One region of the Kitasatospora sp. NPDC058170 genome, then DNA from elsewhere that is predicted to be linked to it. Evidence: predicted binding sites of a transcription regulator. Region 1 holds the regulator's gene; each other region holds the start of a gene.

Region 1 (5,799 bases):
CGGCCCGCGGACCGGCCAGCAGGATGTCCGGGCGGCGCGGCTCGGCGCCGTCGAGGTCGTCCAGCAGCCAGAGGTCGCCGGCGCTGTGCCAGACCACCCGGGTGCCGTCGGTGGTGGCGCCGCGGGCGTAGAAGCCCTCCGGGGAGGTGGTGTGCCGGCGCAGGTCGGTGCCGTCCGGGAGGCTGGAGTACAGCTCGCCGACGCCCTCGTGGTCGGAGAGGAAGGCGATTCTGGACGCGTCGGGCCCACCGACCCAGAGCGGGGAGTCGAGCTGCCCGTCGAGGTCCGCGTGGACCCGGACGAACTCGTCCCGGCCGATCCAGAGCTTGCCGGCCTGGCCGCCCCGGTAGCGCTTCCACCAGGCGGGCTCCCGGTTGCCCGCCGAGACCAGCAGCACGCCGTCCCCGCCCGGCTCGGACGCCAGGCCGCCGATCGGCCCGTACGGCAGCCGGACAGGCTCGCCTCCGTCCAGCGGCACGGCGTGCGCCCAGGTGCGCCGCAGGGTGGCCTGTCCGGCGGTGGTGGTGGCGATCGGGCGGCCGTCGGCCGTCCAGCCCTGCAGCTGGGTCTGCGCGCTGCCCCAGTACGTCAGCCGGCGGGACGGACCGCCGTCCACCGGAGCGACGTGCACCTCCGGCGCGCCGTCCCGGGTCGAGGTGAAGGCGATGTGCCGCCCGTCCGGCGAGAACCGCGGCCGGCGGACGGGGACGTGATCGGCCGTCAGCCGCCAGGCCCGGCCGCCCTCCAGGGGGGCGAGCCAGACGTCGTTCTCGGCGGCGAAGGTGATCAGGTCGCCGTGCAGATGAGGGTGGCGCAGGTAGGCGCCCGCTGAGGTGCTCCGAGGTTCGCTCACGCGGTCAGCCTAGGCACGTGCGCACACGACGCGCCCCGGTTTTCGTGCACTGCGAACCCTACGGAGGACACCCGTCGCGGGCGGCGCGCCCCGCGGTCAGCTCCAGCGGCCGGTGCGGCCGAGCAGCAGGGCGCCGGCGGCCACGCCCGCGGTGGAGGTGCGCAGCACCGAAGGGCCGAGCCGGTACGGCCCGGCACCGGACTCGGCGAAGGCGGCCAGCTCCTCCGGGGAGACCCCGCCCTCCGGTCCGACCACCAGCACGATGTCCCCGGCGGCGGGCAGCCCGGCGGTGGCCAGCGGTTCGGCGCCGTCCTCGTGCAGCACGGCGGCGAACGCGGCGCCGGCCAGTACCGGGGCCAGCTGCCGGGTGGTCACCGGCTCGCGGACCTCGGGGAAGCGCAGCCGGCGGGCCTGCTTGCCGGCCTCCCGGGCGGTGGCCCGCCACTTGGCGAGCGCCTTGGCGCCGCGATCGCCCTTCCACTGGGTGATGCAGCGCGAGGCCGCCCAGGGGATCACCACGTCCACGCCGACCTCGGTCATGGTCTCGACCGCCAGCTCGCCCCGGTCGCCCTTGGGCAGCGCCTGGACGACCACGATCCGCGGGCCCGGCTCGGGCTCGCGGCGCACCGCCGCCACGGTCACCTCGATCGCGTCCTTGCCGTGCACGGCCGTCACCGTGCCGTCCACGCCGAGGCCCAGGCCGTCGGCGAGGGTCACCGCCTCGCCGGGCTCCAGCCGCTTCACGGCGGCGGCGTGCCGCCCCTCCGGCCCGTCCAGCCGGACCACCGCGCCCGGGGCGGCGGAGGCGAGCTGCGCGGTCTCGACGACGAACACGGGCGCGGTCATGAGGTCCCCTGGGGGTGCGAGGTCGGTGCGGTGGAACGACGGCGCCCGGCGACCCGTGCGGGTCGCCGGGCGCCGGTGCTGTCAGCGGCCGTTGAAGGCGTCCTTCAGGCGGGAGAACAGCCCCTGCTGGCCCGGCGCGAACTGGCCGGAGGGCCGCTCCTCGCCGCGCAGCACCGCGAGGCGGCGCAGCAGGTCCTCCTGCTCGGGGTCGAGCTTGGTGGGCGTCTGCACCTCGACATGCACTATCAGGTCGCCCCGGCCGCCCCCGCGCAGGTGGGTGATGCCGCGGCCGTGCAGCGGGATCGACTGGCCGGACTGGGTGCCGGGCCGGATGTCGACCTCCTCCAGGCCGTCCAGGGTCTGCAGCGGCACCTGGGTGCCGAGCGAGGCCGCCGTCATCGGGATGGTGACGGTGCAGTGCAGGTCGTCCCCGCGCCGCTGGAAGGTCGGGTGGGTGCTCTCGGCGATCTCGACGTAGAGGTCGCCGGCCGGGCCGCCGCCGGGGCCGACCTCGCCCTCGCCGGCCAACTGGATCCGGGTGCCGTTGTCGACGCCGGCCGGGATCTTGACGGTCAGGGTGCGGCGGGCCCGGACCCGGCCGTCGCCGGCGCACTCCGGGCACGGGGTCGGCACGACGGTGCCGAAGCCCTGGCACTGCGGGCAGGGGCGGGAGGTCATGACCTGGCCCAGGAAGGACCGGGTGACCTGGGAGACCTCGCCCTTGCCGCGGCACATGTCGCAGGTCTGCGCGGAGGTGCCGGGAGCGGCGCCCTCGCCGCTGCAGGTGGTGCAGGTGACGGCGGTGTCGACCTGGAGTTCCTTGGTGGTGCCGAAGGCGGCCTCCTCCAGGGTGATCTCCAGCCGGATCATGGCGTCCTGGCCGCGCCGGGTCCGCGAGCGCGGCCCGCGCTGGCCGGAGGCCGCGCCGAAGAAGGCGTCCATGATGTCGGAGAAGCCGAAGCCCGCCGCGCCCGCGCCGAAGCCGCCCGCGCCGCCGCCGTTGGGCGACAGGGGGTCGCCGCCGAGGTCGTAGACCTGGCGCTTCTGCGGGTCCGAGAGCACCTCGTAAGCGGCGTTGATCTCCTTGAACCGCTCCTGCGTCTTCGGGTCCGGGTTGACGTCCGGGTGCAGTTCGCGTGCCAGGCGTCGGAACGCCTTCTTGATCTCGTCCTGCCCCGCATCCCGTCGGACGCCGAGTACCGCGTAGTAGTCCGTGGCCACCAAATGCTCCGCTTGTTCCGCCTGTAGAAGTGCTTGCGACTGGTACCACCGCCGGATTTCCGACGGTGGCCGTTCCTACGACTCGGCCAGGATCTGACCCACGTACCGTGCCACCGCTCGCACCGCCCCCATTGTGCCCGGATAGTCCATCCGGGTCGGACCGATCACACCCAGTTTGGCCACGCTCTCGTCGCCCGAACCGTAACCGACGGAGACGACCGAGGTGGAATTGAGCCCCTCGTAGGCGTTCTCCCGCCCGATCCGGACCGTCACCCCCGCGTCCGCGGTCTCACCCAGGAGGCGGAGCAGGATGACCTGCTCCTCCAGGGCCTCCAGCACCGGCTGGATGGTGAGCGGGAAGTCGTGGCCGAAGCGGGTCAGGTTGGCCGTGCCGGCCAGCATGATCCGCTCCTCGTTCTGCTCGGCGAGCGCCTCGAAGAGCGTCGCCAGGACGGTCGTGACGGCCGGCCTGTCGGCCGCCTCGAAGGCCGCCGGGAGTTCCTCCAGCAGCCCCGGCACGTCGGGCAGGCGCTGTCCGACGGCCCGGGTGTTGATCTTGGCGCGGAGGTCCGCGAGGACCACCTCGCCGACCGCGCCCGGGCAGTCGACCATCCGCTGCTCGACCCGGCCGGTGTTGGTGATCAGGACCAGCATCACCTTGGCCGGGGCGAGTGCGACCAGCTCGATGTGCCGCACGGTGGACCGCGAGAGCGAGGGGTACTGGACGACCGCGACCTGTCTGGTGAGCTGCGCGAGCAGCCGGACCGTCCGGGCCACCACGTCGTCCAGGTCGACCGCGCCGTCCAGGAAGTGCCGGATCGCCCGCCGCTCGGGCGCGCTCATCGGCTTGACCTCGGCCAACCGGTCGACGAACAGGCGGTACCCCTTGTCCGTGGGGATCCGCCCGGCGCTGGTGTGCGGCTGGTGGATGTAGCCGTCCTCCTCCAGCGCGGCCATGTCGTTGCGGACGGTGGCCGGGGACACCCCGAGGCTGTGCCGCTCCACCAGGGCCTTGGAGCCGACCGGCTCCTCGGTGCCCACGTAGTCCTGGACGATGGCGCGCAGCACGGCGAGCTTGCGTTCGTCGAGCTGTCGGACCTCACCGGCCATGGGGCACCCACCTCCGTCTTCGCACGTTGTCCGTTGTGACATGTGTCCGCTTTGGCATGCTGCGAGCCGCTCTGGGAGGCCCCGGCCTTGGCACTCTGAACACACGAGTGCCAGAACCGTACCTGCCAGTGTAAGGCCCGGGTCCGACGGCAGGAACGGCCCGTCGGGGGTGATCCTGCCCGCACTGTCCGGCGCGCGGGTGATGCCGTGGGCCCGACCGGGTGGCAGCATCGATAGCGAACGGCGAACGGAGGAGCAGCGATGTCGAGCTCGGGCCAGCACACCCGCTTCGCCCCGGACCGCGGTCTGACCGGCCGGATGGTCGGGACGATGTTCGTGATCGGGCTGTTGTACGTCGGTTTCACCGGCCTGCTGATCGTGCTGCTGCGCGGGGCCTGGCCACTGATCGTGCTGCTCTCGGGCGGCCTGTTCGTGGCCCAGTTCTGGTTCAGCGACAAGATCACCGAACGGGCGATGGGCGCCCACCGGGTGACTCCGGAGCAGTACCCGCAGCTGCACGGCACCATCGACCGGCTCTGCGCGCTCGCCGACATGCCCAAGCCCCGGGTGGCCGTCGCCGACAACGACATGCCGAACGCCTTCGCGACCGGCCGCAACCCGCAGAACGCGGTGGTCTGCGTCACCACCGGGCTGCTGCGGCGGCTGGAGCCGGAGGAGCTGGAGGGCGTGCTGGCGCACGAGCTGTCGCACGTCGCCCACCGGGACGTCGCGGTGATGACCATCGCCGGCTTCCTCGGCGTGCTGGCCGGCGCGATGACCCGGATCGCGATGTACGGCGGGTTCATGGGCGGCGGCCGGAACAGCAACGACTCCAACGCGGCCATCGCCGCCCTGGTCATCCCGCTGGTCTCGGTGGTGGTCTACGCGATCAGCTTCCTGTTGACCCGGCTGCTCTCCCGCTACCGGGAGCTGGCCGCCGACCGGGCCGCCGCCCAGCTCACCGGCCGGCCGAGCGCGCTGGCCTCGGCGCTGACCAAGGTGACCGGCCAGATCGCCGCGATCCCCACCAAGGACCTGCGCCAGGCGCAGCCGTACAACGCCTTCTACTTCGCCCCGGCGCTGAGCGCCCGGGAGGCCGCCTCGCAGCTGTTCTCCACCCACCCCTCGCTGGAGAAGCGGCTGGAGCAGCTGGCGGGCATCTCGGCCCAGCTGGGCCGCTGACGCCGCCGCCCCCGGCCGACGTGTTCCCGACCGACCCGCTCCTGACCGACCTGCTCCGACCGATCTGTTCCCGACCGACCTGCTCCCGACCGTCCCGACCGGAGAGGACCACCGTGGGATTCCTGGACACCCTGTTCGGCCGCACCAAGCCCGTCAAACCCGATCTCGACCAGCTGTTCGGCGTCCCCTCGGCCGCACTGACCCTGGAGGCGGCCGCCGGCTTCCTGCCGACCGGCCTCGGGTCGGTCTGCTTCGCGGCCGTCGAGGGCGGGGCCTTCGGCGAGGTGGAGCGGCAGGTGCGGGCGCTGCTGGACGCCGACACCGAGCGCGGCGGCGTCCCGGTGGAGGCCTCCAAGGACGCGTACGGCTACTCCTGGCTGCTCGCCCGGCACACCCCGCAGGAGCTGCCGGAGCTGGTCAACGACCTGCACGCGGTCAACAGCGAGCTGGAGGCGAACGGCTTCGGGCCGCAGCTGCTCTGTTCGCTGGTCGCCTTCCGCAACGCCGAGGGGCAGCCGCTGGCACTGGTCTACCTGTTCAAGCGCGGCACCTTCTACCCGTTCGCGCCGATGCCGGGCGGCGGGGAG
Region 2 (5,799 bases), on a different contig from region 1:
GTCCGGCTGGCCGCCTGGTTCCACGACGCGGTCTACCGGCCCGACCGCTCGGAGAACGAGGAGCGCAGCGCCGCCCTGGCCGTCCGGGCGCTCACCGAGGCCGGTCTGCCCGCCGCCCGGGTGGCCGGGGTCGAGCGGCTGGTCCGGCTCACCGTCACCCACCGCCCCGAGCCGGGCGACCGCGACGGCGAGGTGCTCTGCGACGCGGACCTGGCGGTCCTCGGCGGCCTCCCGGAGGAGTACGCGGCCTATGCCGCCGCCGTCCGCGAGGAGTACGCCTTCGTCCCGGAACCCGACTTCCGCGCCGGGCGCGCCGAGATCCTGCGCCGGCTGCTCGCGCTCCCCGCGCTGTACCGCACCCCCGTCGCCCGCGAGCGCTTCGACGCCCCCGCCCGCGCCAACCTGGCGGCCGAGCTCGGCCGGCTCGAACCGTAGCCGTCCGCCCGCCGTCCGCCCGCCGCCGCGGGCCGGGCGGCGGGGTCACCGGATCAGGACAGCCCTCCGACGGGCGCCACCACCGCGCCCTCCTTGCCGCAGACCCAGTGCGGCTCCGGCCCCAGCTCGGGCTCGACGCTCAGTGCGTGCGGGTCCCCGTCGGAGGCGCACCCGGTGCACAGCGGCCAGCGGCCGTACGCCTCCAGCAGCGCGTCCTGGACGTCCTGGGCGACCAGCCCGAGGACGTACTCGGTGCCGTCCGGCCACTGCTCCAGCCACCAGCGCCGGTGCGTCACGGCCTGTTCCACCAGCGACACCACGGCGGCGTCCGCCACGTCCCGGGCGGTCAGGTCGGCGAGGATCAGCGCCCGCGCGCTGTGCAGGGCGGTCTCGATGTCGTCAGCGGTAGCAGCCATCCGCCCATTGTCCCAAAGCCCGGCCCGGACACCGCCCGGAGCCCGAAGGCCCACCCGGGCGCCCACCCGGCGGCCCCCGGGAAACGCCGCACGGGCGGCCCCCCGAAGGGAACCGCCCGTGCGAACGAAGACCGTCCGATCCGCGAGGGGATCAGAAGTCCATGTCACCGCCCGGCATGCCGCCGCCGGCGGCCGCGGAGGCCTTCTCCGGCTTGTCGGCGATGACGGCCTCGGTGGTGAGGAAGAGCGCCGCGATGGAGGCGGCGTTCTGCAGCGCGGAGCGCGTGACCTTGGCCGGGTCGATGATGCCCGCGGCGACCAGGTCGACGTACTCGTTGGTGGCGGCGTTCAGGCCGTGACCGGCGGGGAGGTTGCGCACCTTCTCCACCACGACGCCACCCTCGAGGCCGGCGTTGGTCGCGATCTGCTTGATCGGGGCCTCCAGCGCGACCTTGACGATGTTGGCACCGGTGGCCTCGTCGCCCTCCAGCTCCAGCTTGTCGAACGCGACACCGGCCTGCAGCAGCGCGACGCCACCACCGGCGACGATGCCCTCCTCGACGGCGGCCTTCGCGTTGCGGACGGCGTCCTCGATGCGGTGCTTGCGCTCCTTGAGCTCCACCTCGGTGGCCGCGCCGGCCTTGATGACGGCCACGCCGCCGGCCAGCTTGGCGAGGCGCTCCTGGAGCTTCTCGCGGTCGTAGTCCGAGTCGCTGTTCTCGATCTCGGCACGGATCTGGTTCACGCGGCCGGCGACCTGGTCGCTGTCGCCGCCACCGTCGACGATGGTGGTCTCGTCCTTGGTGATGACCACCTTGCGGGCGGTGCCCAGCAGGTCGACGCCGGCGTTCTCCAGCTTGAGGCCGACCTCCTCGGAGATCACGGTGCCACCGGTGAGGATGGCGATGTCGCCGAGCATGGCCTTGCGGCGGTCACCGAAGCCCGGGGCCTTGACGGCGACGGACTTGAAGGTGCCGCGGATCTTGTTCACGACCAGGGTCGACAGGGCCTCGCCCTCGACGTCCTCGGCGATGATGACGAGCGGCTTGCCGCTCTGCATGACCTTCTCCAGCAGCGGGAGCAGGTCCTTGACCGAGCCGATCTTGGAGTTGGCGATCAGGATGTACGGGTCCTCGAAGGACGCCTCCATCCGCTCCAGGTCGGTGGCGAAGTAGGCCGAGATGTAGCCCTTGTCGAAGCGCATGCCCTCGGTGAGCTCAAGCTCCAGACCGAAGGTGTTGCTCTCCTCGACGGTGATGACGCCTTCCTTGCCGACCTTGTCCATCGCCTCGGCGATGAGCTCGCCGATCTGGGTGTCGGCGGCGGAGATGGACGCGGTGGAGGCGATCTGCTCCTTCGTCGTCACCTCCTGGGCCTGCGCGAGCAGCTGGTCCGAGACGGCCGCGACGGCCTTCTCGATACCGCGCTTCAGGGCCATCGGGTTGGCGCCGGCCGCGACGTTGCGCAGACCCTCGCGAACGAGCGCCTGGGCCAGCACGGTGGCGGTGGTGGTGCCGTCACCCGCGACGTCGTCGGTCTTCTTGGCGACCTCCTTGACGAGCTCGGCACCGATCTTCTCGTACGGGTCCTCGAGCTCGATCTCCTTGGCGATGGAGACACCGTCGTTGGTGATCGTGGGAGCGCCCCACTTCTTCTCCAGCACGACGTTGCGACCCTTGGGGCCGAGCGTGACCTTCACTGCGTCGGCGAGCTGGTTCATGCCACGCTCAAGGCCGCGGCGAGCTTCCTCATCAAAGGCGATGATCTTGGCCATCAGAAGTGGTCCTCCGGGACACGGTCGACTGCTCGGACCAAGGGGTGCCCGCGACGGACGGCCCTGGTGTGCGGGGGTCCTTTCCCCTACCGCTCCCGGGGGCCTCACCGACCCGGTCCGCTGTCACTCTCACGCTGTGAGTGCTAACGCCAATGATTAGCACTCCGGGTAGGCGAGTGCAAGCCCAATCGCCAACCCGCGAGCCGCACCGGCCACCCCGGGCCACCGGATCCGGACATGACTGCGGGCCCGTACGACGTGTCGTACGGGCCCGCAGCGAAGCAAGAGGTGCACCAGCCGATGGGCCGAGCCGAACTCCTGGGACCGGAAAGGTCAGACCGCCGCGCGGACCATGTCCGCCTGCGGGCCCTTCTGCCCCTGAGAGATCTCGAACTCGACCCGCTGGCCCTCCTCAAGGGTGCGGTAGCCGTCCATCTGGATCGCGCTGTAGTGGACGAAGACGTCCGCACCACCGTCGACCGCGATGAAGCCGTAGCCCTTCTCCGCGTTGAACCACTTGACGGTGCCCTGAGCCATTCCGAACTCCCCTAGTGCTGTGCTGGCCCTTCACGCGCCCGCAGGTCTGCGGGCCCGGGTCTGGTTGAGGCCGGCCCGGGGAACCCCCCCTGGGCACAGCCGTGCACGCCGCAATCCCCCGCCGAGCCCATCGGAGGCATCCGATGAACGGGCGATTGCGTCGACCGCGGCTGAATGTATCCGGACCGAAGCCCTCTGCAACAGAGCCCACCGCTGGGAATTCCCTAGGGGTGTCAGGGGACAGGACGGGCGAAAGCGGGAGAAATTCCGCATTCCACGCCGGACATAGCGGACGAATTGCCCAAATCCCCTGAAGAATTCTGACATCTGCCTGACATGTTTCGACGTCGCGGCCCCGGCGCCGGTCTCAGCGGCCGGACAGACACCGGCGGTACGGGCGCGGACGGATTCGACTGCCGGTGAAAGGGGGAGGGGGAGCCCTGTTCCCGGCTGAGCCACACTCTACTCCGACTTGACCGGGAAATATTCCGGCCGGAATGCGACCAGCCGCCCGCGCGTACGGGAAGCGGAATTCCGTACGCGCGAACGGCTGGTCGAAGAAGGAGCGGCTCAGCAGCCGCCGGCCACCGCGGGGATGATCGAGATGCCGGCGCCGTCCTTGATCTCGGTGGCCAGGCCCTCCGCGAAGCGCACGTCGTCGTCGTTGACGTAGACGTTGACGAAACGGCGCAGCTTGCCGGCGTCGTCCAGGATGCGGGCGGCGATGCCCGCGTGGTTCTTCTCCAGGTCGGCGATGACCTCACCCAGGGTGGCGCCCTCGGCGGTCACCTCGGCGACGCCGCCGGTGTAGGTGCGCAGGATGGTCGGGATGCGGACGGTGGCGCTCATGGGGGCTTCTCCTTGCTGCGGGTGGGTCAGGCGGACGCGAGGCCGGCGTCGCGGAACGACGCCAGCGTCGGGCGGATCACGGCGGTCATGCCGGCGTCGGAGACGGCGTCCAGGGTCTTCAGGCCGTCGCCGGTGTTGATCGCGACGGTCTCCTTGGCCGGGTCCAGCTGTCCGGTCTCGACCAGCTTCTTCAGCACGCCGACGGTCACCCCGCCCGCGGTCTCGGCGAAGACGCCCTCGGTGCGGGCCAGCAGCTTGATCGCGGCCACCACCTCGGCGTCGGTGACGTCCTCGACGGCGCCGCCGGTGCGGCGGGCGATGTCCAGCACGTAGGGGCCGTCGGCCGGGTTGCCGATCGCCAGCGACTTGGCGATGGTGTCCGGCTTGACCGGGCGGATCACGTCGTGGCCGGCCTTGAAGGCCGCCGACACCGGGGAGCAGCCCGCCGCCTGGGCGCCGAAGATCCGGTACGGCCGGTCCTCGACCAGGCCGAGCCTGATCAGCTCCTGCAGGCCCTTGTCGATCTTCGTCAGCTGCGACCCCGAGGCGATCGGGATGACGATCTGCTCCGGCAGCCGCCAGCCGAGCTGCTCGCAGATCTCGTACGCCAGCGTCTTGGAGCCCTCGCCGTAGTACGGGCGCAGGTTGACGTTGACGAAGCCCCAGCCCTCGCCGGCCGGGTCCCCGATCAGCTCCGAGCAGAAGCGGTTCACGTCGTCGTAGTTGCCCTCGATGCCGACCAGCTCGCCGCCGTAGACACCGGCCATCACGACCTTGCCCTGCTCCAGGTCGTGCGGGATGAACACGCAGGACTTGAACCCGGCCCGGGCCGCCGCCGCGCCCACCGCACCGGCCAGGTTGCCGGTCGACGAGCAGGACAGGGTGGTGAAGCCGAACGCCCGCGCGGCCTCGATGGCACAGGCCACCACGCGGTCCTTGAACGAGTGCGTCGGGTTGCCCGAGTCGTCCTTGATGTGCAGCTGGGCGGTGAAACCGAGCTCGCGGCCCAGGTTGTCCGCCTTCACCAGCGGGGTCCACCCCGGGTTGAGGTTCGGCTTCCCGGCCACGTCGGCCGGCACCGGCAGCAGCGGGGCGTAGCGCCAGATCGACGCCGGTCCGGCCTCGATCCGCTTGCGCAGCTCCTCGGCGCCCTCGCTGCCGAAGTCGTAGGCGATCTCCAGCGGCCCGAAACACTCCACACAGGCGAAGCTCGGACCGAGCGGGAACCGGGTGCCACACTCCCGACAGGACAGGGCGGCGGCGGGGCCGAGGTCAACGGACGCGGGAGCGGGTGCAACGGTGTCGATAGCCATGATGGCGGAGGCCTCTCTCCTCATCTTCCCCGTGACGCGGGCGCGCCACAGGCCGGAATTGGCACCTGTCCCGCCGGGGCCTGTCGAACAGCCGCGCGAGAAGGTTGCCGGGACGTCAACGGGCCGTTCCCTCAGTCCCTCTGGATGAGCTCTGTGAAGTTGTTGGTCTTGCTCAGCGGTGACCCCGGCGTGCGAAGGTCCGACCGCTGTACGAAGACTGTATCCGAAGGCGTCAAGCCTGAACGGGACCGTCCGCCACGCGAGATGACCCGTCCCACCCGCTCAGCCGAGGAGTGCGCCCGTGCCCGCCGAACCGATCCCCGCGCTGCTACCGGAGGCCGCGTCCTGGCTGCGCCGCCGTTCGTGGAGCGCGGCCGACCGCCCGGTGCGCACCCTGCTGGACGCCAAGCGGGCGGCGGGCCGGGCCGGCACCGTCAGCGTGGTGCTGCCGGCCCTGGACGAGGAGGCCACCGTC
Region 3 (5,799 bases), on a different contig from region 1:
GGAGGCGATCGACGCGGCGTTCTCCAGCGCGGAGCGGGTGACCTTGACCGGGTCGATGACGCCGGCCTTCAGCAGGTCGCCGTACTCACCGGTGGCCGCGTTGAAGCCGTGACCGGCCTCCAGCTCGGCGACCTTGTGGGTGATGACGTAGCCCTCGAGGCCCGCGTTCTGGGCGATCCAGCGCAGCGGCTCGGCGAGCGCCTTGCGGACGACCGCGACACCGGTCGCCTCGTCGCCCGAGAGGCCCAGGCCGCCCTCCAGCACCTTGGCGGCGTGGACGAGGGAGGCGCCACCGCCGGCGACGATGCCCTCCTCGACCGCGGCACGGGTCGCCGAGATGGCGTCCTCCAGGCGGTGCTTGCGCTCCTTCAGCTCCACCTCGGTGGCGGCGCCGACCTTGATGACGCAGACGCCGCCGGCCAGCTTGGCCAGGCGCTCCTGCAGCTTCTCGCGGTCCCAGTCGGAGTCCGTGTTGGCGATCTCGCCCTTGATCTGGGCGACGCGGCCGGCGACGGCCTCGGTGTCACCGGCACCGTCGACGACCGTGGTCTCGTCCTTGGTGATGGTCACGCGGCGGGCGGTGCCCAGCACGTCCAGACCGGCCTGGTCGAGCTTGAGGCCGACCTCCTCGGAGATGACGGTGGCACCGGTCAGGGTGGCCAGGTCGCCCAGGATCGCCTTGCGGCGGTCACCGAAGCCCGGGGCCTTGACGGCCACGGCGTTGAAGGTGCCACGGATCTTGTTCACCACGAGGGTGGACAGCGCCTCGCCGTCGACGTCCTCGGCGATGATCAGCAGCGGCTTGGAGGCACCGCCCTGCAGGATCTTCTCCAGCAGCGGCAGGAGCTCCTGGATGGAGGAGATCTTGCCCTGGTTGATCAGGATGTACGGGTCCTCGAGAACCGCCTCCTGACGCTCCGCGTCGGTGACGAAGTACGGCGAGAGGTAGCCCTTGTCGAACTGCATGCCCTCGGTGAAGTCCAGCTCCACGCCGAAGGTGTTGGACTCCTCGACGGTGATGACACCGTCCTTGCCGACCTTGTCGATCGCCTCGGCGATGAGCTCGCCGACCTGGGTGTCCTGCGCGGAGAGGGACGCGACGGCGGCGACGTCGTCCTTGCCCTCGATCTCGCGGGCGATGGACAGCAGGTGCTCGGAGACGGCGGCGACGGCCTTGTCGATGCCCTTCTTCAGGGCGGCCGGGCCGGCACCGGCGGCGACGTTGCGCAGACCCTCGTTGACCAGGGCCTGGGCCAGCACGGTGGCGGTGGTGGTGCCGTCGCCCGCGACGTCGTTGGTCTTGGTGGCGACCTCCTTGACGAGCTGCGCGCCAAGGTTCTCGTACGGGTCGTCGAGCTCGACCTCACGCGCGATGGTGACACCGTCGTTGGTGATGGTCGGCGCGCCGAACTTCTTGTCGATGACGACGTTGCGGCCCTTGGGACCGATCGTCACCTTGACGGTGTCGGCCAGCTTGTTCACGCCGCGCTCCAGCGAGCGGCGGGCGTCCTCGTCGAACTGCAGGATCTTCGCCATGTTCCCTATTCCCTCGGGGGTGCGGCCATCGCGGCGGCCGCGAACTACGTGAGCCAACAACCACGCCCCGGGCCCCTGTCACTAGGGACACGGATCCGGGGCGGGCTGGAACGTCTTACTTCTCGGTGGTGCGTTTACTTCTCGATGATGGCGAGAACGTCACGCGCCGAGAGAACGAGGTACTCCTCGCCCTGGTACTTCACCTCGGTGCCGCCGTACTTCGAGTACAGGACGATGTCGCCGACGGCGACATCGAGCGGCAGACGCTGGCCGTCCTCGAAGCGGCCCGGGCCGACGGCCAGGACGACGCCCTCCTGGGGCTTCTCCTTGGCGGTGTCCGGGATAACCAGGCCGGAGGCCGTGGTGGTCTCGGCGTCGAGCGGCTGGACCACGATGCGGTCCTCGAGCGGCTTGATGGCAACCTTGCTGCTGGTGGTCACGTCCGAGCTCCCCTTCGGAGATTACGGGGTTTTCTAACGGGTAGGGGCGAACCTGCGAGTCTGCCGTCGCGGGGGTCAGACACACGTTGTCCGCGTTAGCACTCCCCATGGGGGGAGTGCCAAGGACGACCATAGGCCGGTGTTAGCACTCAGTCAACCAGAGTGCCAACGGCGCGCCCTCCGGATTCGATTCGCGGGGCGCCCGCGGGATGAGTAGCCGTACTCATGTGCGGCCGGACGCCCCGGGCGCAGACTCGTCCCATGACCGCCCAACCGGCGCGCCCCGGGCCGCCCCTGTCGGAGGACGTGGTGCTCACCGCACTGCTCCTGCCCCTGCTGGCGGCCCTGCCGGTCGGCCTCCTCGCGCTCGTCGCGAGCATCGCCTGGAACACCTCCGGGCAGGCCCAGGGAACGGTCGTCGGCATCGGCCTGGCGATCGGTCCGCCGCTGTGCCTGGGAGCGGCCGGCCTGGTCGTCCGGCGCAGCTGGCGGTCCGGCTACCGGATCCTGCCGATCGCCGCCGGGGTGGCGCCCTTCCTGCCGCTGCTCTGGGCCTTCGCGGGCTTTCCCGGCGTGTGACCGGCGAGAATGGCCGGGTGGAGACCGAGAACCTGCAGCCCCTGCTGACGCCCGAGGGCCGAGCCCTGCTCGCCGAGCTGCGCGAGTTCGCGCCCGAGGAGGAACTGGCGCTGGCCACCCGGCTGCGGCGGGAGCACCCGGCGGAGCTGGTGTCCGCCGCGTTCGGGCAGGCCCGGCTGCGGCAGCGGGCGCGGGCGAAGTTCGGCGCGGACGCCGACCTGATGTACTTCACGCCCAACGGGGTCGAGCAGTCCACCCGGCGCAGCGTCGCCGAGTGGCGGGCGCGGCGGTTCGCCGAGCTCGGGGTCCGGCGGCTGGCCGACCTCTGCTGCGGGATCGGCGGGGACGTGCTGGCGCTGGCCCGGGCCGGGATCGAGGTGCTCGCCGTCGACCGGGATCCGGCCGCCTGCGCCGCCACCGCCGCCAACGCGGCCGCGCTGGGCCTGTCCGACCTGGTCGAGGTGCGCTGCGCGGACGTCGCCGACGTCGACGTCACCGGCTTCGACGCGGTCTTCACCGACCCGGCCCGCCGGACCGCGCGGGGCCGGGTGTTCGACCCGGAGGCGTACACCCCGCCGCTGTCCTGGGCGGTCGAGGCCGGCCGGCGCACCCCGATCGGCGCGCTGAAGGTGGCCCCGGGCATCCCGCACACGGCCGTCCCGGCGGACGCCGAGGCCGAGTGGGTCTCCGACCACGGCGACGTCAAGGAGGCGGTGCTCTGGTTCGGCACCGGGGCCGGGCGCCCGCACCGGGCCACCCTGCTGCCGCACGGCGACTCGCTGACCGGCGGCGACCTGCCCGACCCGCCCGCCGGGCCGGTCGGGCGCTACCTGTACGAGCCGGACGGCGCGGTGATCCGGGCCCACCTGGTCGCCGAGGTGGCGGGGCAGGTGGGCGGCCGGCTGATCGACCCGAAGATCGCCTACGTCACCTCGGACCGGCTGGTCGCCACCCCGTACGCGCACGCGTACGAGCTGACCGACGTGCTGCCGTTCCACATCAAGAAGCTGAAGGCACTGCTGCGCGAGCGGGCCGTCGGCACGGTGGTGATCAAGAAGCGCGGGATGGCGATCACCCCGGAGGACCTGCGCCGCCAGCTGAAGCCGAGCGGCCCGAACTCCGTCACGGTGATCCTCAGCCGCACCGACCACGGACCGCTGATGATGCTCGGGCAGCCCGTCACGTCCCCGTAGCGGCGCTCACGCGGGCGGCTGGATGTAGTCCTCCAGCCGCCCCACCGCGAAGCCCTGCTCCTGGATCCGGGCCAGCATCTCGCCGAACATCTGCGTCATGCTCTCGCCCTTGAGGTCCTTCGGGCCACGGAAGTGCGCGAGGACGATGTCACCGGGCTTCAGCTTCTTGTCCGCCGCCTGGTACTGCATGTCGTGGATCTGCATCGACTCGCGCCACAGCACGATCGCCCGCGGCCCGCACTGCTGCACCGAGGTGTTGAGCGCCGGGGTGTTGGCGCCGTCCCCGTACGGCGGGCGGAACAGCAGCGGCGCGGTGCCGTACTGCTGGGTGAGCGCGGACTGGGCGTCACAGATCTCGGACTTCTGCTTCTCCGGCGGGACCTTGCTCATCTGGGCGTGGTCCACGGTGTGGTTGTGGATGTGGTTGCCGAGCGCCTGGAGCGGCTTGAAGTAGCCGTAGTCGTCCTTGACGATGTCCCGGGTCAGGAACATCGAGACCGGCACCTTGAGGTCGGTCAGCATCTCGACGAACTTCGGGTCCTTCTCGGCGCCGTCGTCGATGGTGATGAAGACGACCTTGTCGTTCGTCCGCACCTCGCTGAACACCGGTACCGGGCCGGTCCGCTGGAGCTTGACCGGTTTGTCGGCCGGCGCCGCGGGGGTGGGCGGCAGCGGCTTGAGGCCCCACTTGGCCCAGGCCGCCGCGTCCCCGGCGGCGGGCGCCGCGGCCGGCGGCGAGGCGGCCGGGGGCGTGGTGGCCGCCGGGGTCTGTGCGGCGCCGCCGGCCGACGGCTTCGCCGCGCTCTGGGAGCCGCCGAGGGCGGCCGCCGCGCTGCCGGCGTCCCCGTCGCCGCCGCACCCCGTGGCGGCCGCCAGCACGGCCAGTGCCCCCACCGCGTACGCCCTCGTCCTGCCCCGCCCGTACTTCTTCACCGCGCTGCGCTCCCCGGTCCCGTTCAGCTTCTTATCAGCTTGCACGGTAACGGTCGGCTGTTCGGTTCCCCACCGGGGCGGGTGGGGCTCCGGGCGGGTGGGGCCCGGCCTACTCCGCGTGCGTACGGGTGAAGGACCAGCGGTGCACCGGGCGGCCGAGCAGCTCGGCGGGCGGCTCGGGCACGGGGACGGGCGCGCCCGTCCACCAGGTGATCAGCAGCACCCGGTCGCCGGGCGCGCCGAACAGCTCGGTGCGGACCAGGCCGTCCGAGCCGCGCAGCGCGGGCAGCGCCGCCTCGCGGACCCAGGCCTCCAGCGCGGCGCCGCGTCCCTCCGCGGCCCGGGCCTCCCACATCGCCGCGGTGGTGGTCACCGCGCGTCGCCGCCCAGGGCCAGGTACGCCTGGCCGTGGACGTCGCCGTGCGCGGCCGCCGCGGCGGGCACGTGCACGTCGGTGACGGGAAGCGAGGAGTCGGCCGACAGGTCGAACGACGACGGCGCGCGGTCGCGCCAGACCATCTCGGAGCCGAGCGCGGCGACCATCGCGCCGTTGTCGGTGCACAGGCCCGGACGCGGCACCCGCAGCCGGATGCCCGCCTTCTCGCAGCGCTGCAGGGCCATCTCGCGCAGCCGGGAGTTGGCCGCCACCCCGCCGCCGATCATCAGGTGGTCGACGCCGTTCTCCTTGCACGCCTTGACGGCCTTGCGGGTCAGCACGTCGGTGACCGCCTCCTGGAAGGAGGCCGCGACATCCGCGATCGGCACCTCCTCGCCGGCCCGGCGCTTCGCCTCCACCCAGCGGGCGACGGCGGTCTTCAGGCCGGAGAAGGAGAAGTCGTACGCCGGGTCCTTCGGGCCGCTCAGGCCGCGCGGGAAGGCGATCGCCTTTCGGTCGCCCTCGCGGGCGGTGCGGTCGACCACCGGGCCGCCGGGGAAGCCGAGGCCGAGCACCCGGGCGACCTTGTCGAAGGCCTCGCCGGCCGCGTCGTCGATGGTCGCGCCGAGCGGGCGGACGTCGGTGGTGATGTCCTCGCTCAGCAGCAGCGAGGAGTGCCCGCCGGAGACCAGCAGCGCCATCGTCGGCGAGGGCAGCCGGCCGTGCTCCAACTGGTCCACGC

Evidence for each region. Region 1 encodes HrcA, which represses chaperone genes, less so after heat shock. Its sites were predicted from a motif close to TTNGCACTCNGNNNNNCNGAGTGCNAA; they were not measured.
Region 2: a site for HrcA is predicted at 2,782-2,808, ahead of groL (chaperonin GroEL). Genes of this name have one in related genera too.
Region 3: a site for HrcA is predicted at 2,119-2,145, ahead of groES (co-chaperone GroES). Genes of this name have one in related genera too.

Annotation. Positions count from the first base shown of each region.
Region 1 is NZ_JBHVUV010000001.1:132,794-138,592, reverse strand. It holds gene ACFVVX_RS00600 (PDZ domain-containing protein) at 1-853, opposite strand, end outside; gene ACFVVX_RS00595 (16S rRNA (uracil(1498)-N(3))-methyltransferase) at 950-1,699, opposite strand; gene dnaJ (molecular chaperone DnaJ) at 1,781-2,920, opposite strand; gene hrcA (heat-inducible transcriptional repressor HrcA) at 2,996-4,030, opposite strand; gene htpX (zinc metalloprotease HtpX) at 4,292-5,212, shown strand; gene ACFVVX_RS00575 (hypothetical protein) at 5,326-5,799, shown strand, end outside.
Region 2 is NZ_JBHVUV010000004.1:251,673-257,471, forward strand. It holds gene ACFVVX_RS07280 (hypothetical protein) at 1-435, shown strand, start outside; gene ACFVVX_RS07285 (hypothetical protein) at 489-851, opposite strand; gene groL (chaperonin GroEL) at 1,003-2,625, opposite strand; gene ACFVVX_RS07295 (cold-shock protein) at 2,959-3,162, opposite strand; gene ACFVVX_RS07300 (MoaD/ThiS family protein) at 3,733-4,011, opposite strand; gene thrC (threonine synthase) at 4,038-5,324, opposite strand; SAM riboswitch class I at 5,342-5,475, opposite strand; gene ACFVVX_RS07310 (glucosyl-3-phosphoglycerate synthase) at 5,650-5,799, shown strand, end outside.
Region 3 is NZ_JBHVUV010000020.1:30,074-35,872, reverse strand. It holds gene groL (chaperonin GroEL) at 1-1,536, opposite strand, end outside; gene groES (co-chaperone GroES) at 1,671-1,976, opposite strand; gene ACFVVX_RS22705 (hypothetical protein) at 2,238-2,555, shown strand; gene ACFVVX_RS22700 (methyltransferase domain-containing protein) at 2,573-3,748, shown strand; gene ACFVVX_RS22695 (polysaccharide deacetylase family protein) at 3,755-4,726, opposite strand; gene ACFVVX_RS22690 (hypothetical protein) at 4,791-5,054, opposite strand; gene tsaD (tRNA (adenosine(37)-N6)-threonylcarbamoyltransferase complex transferase subunit TsaD) at 5,051-5,799, opposite strand, start outside.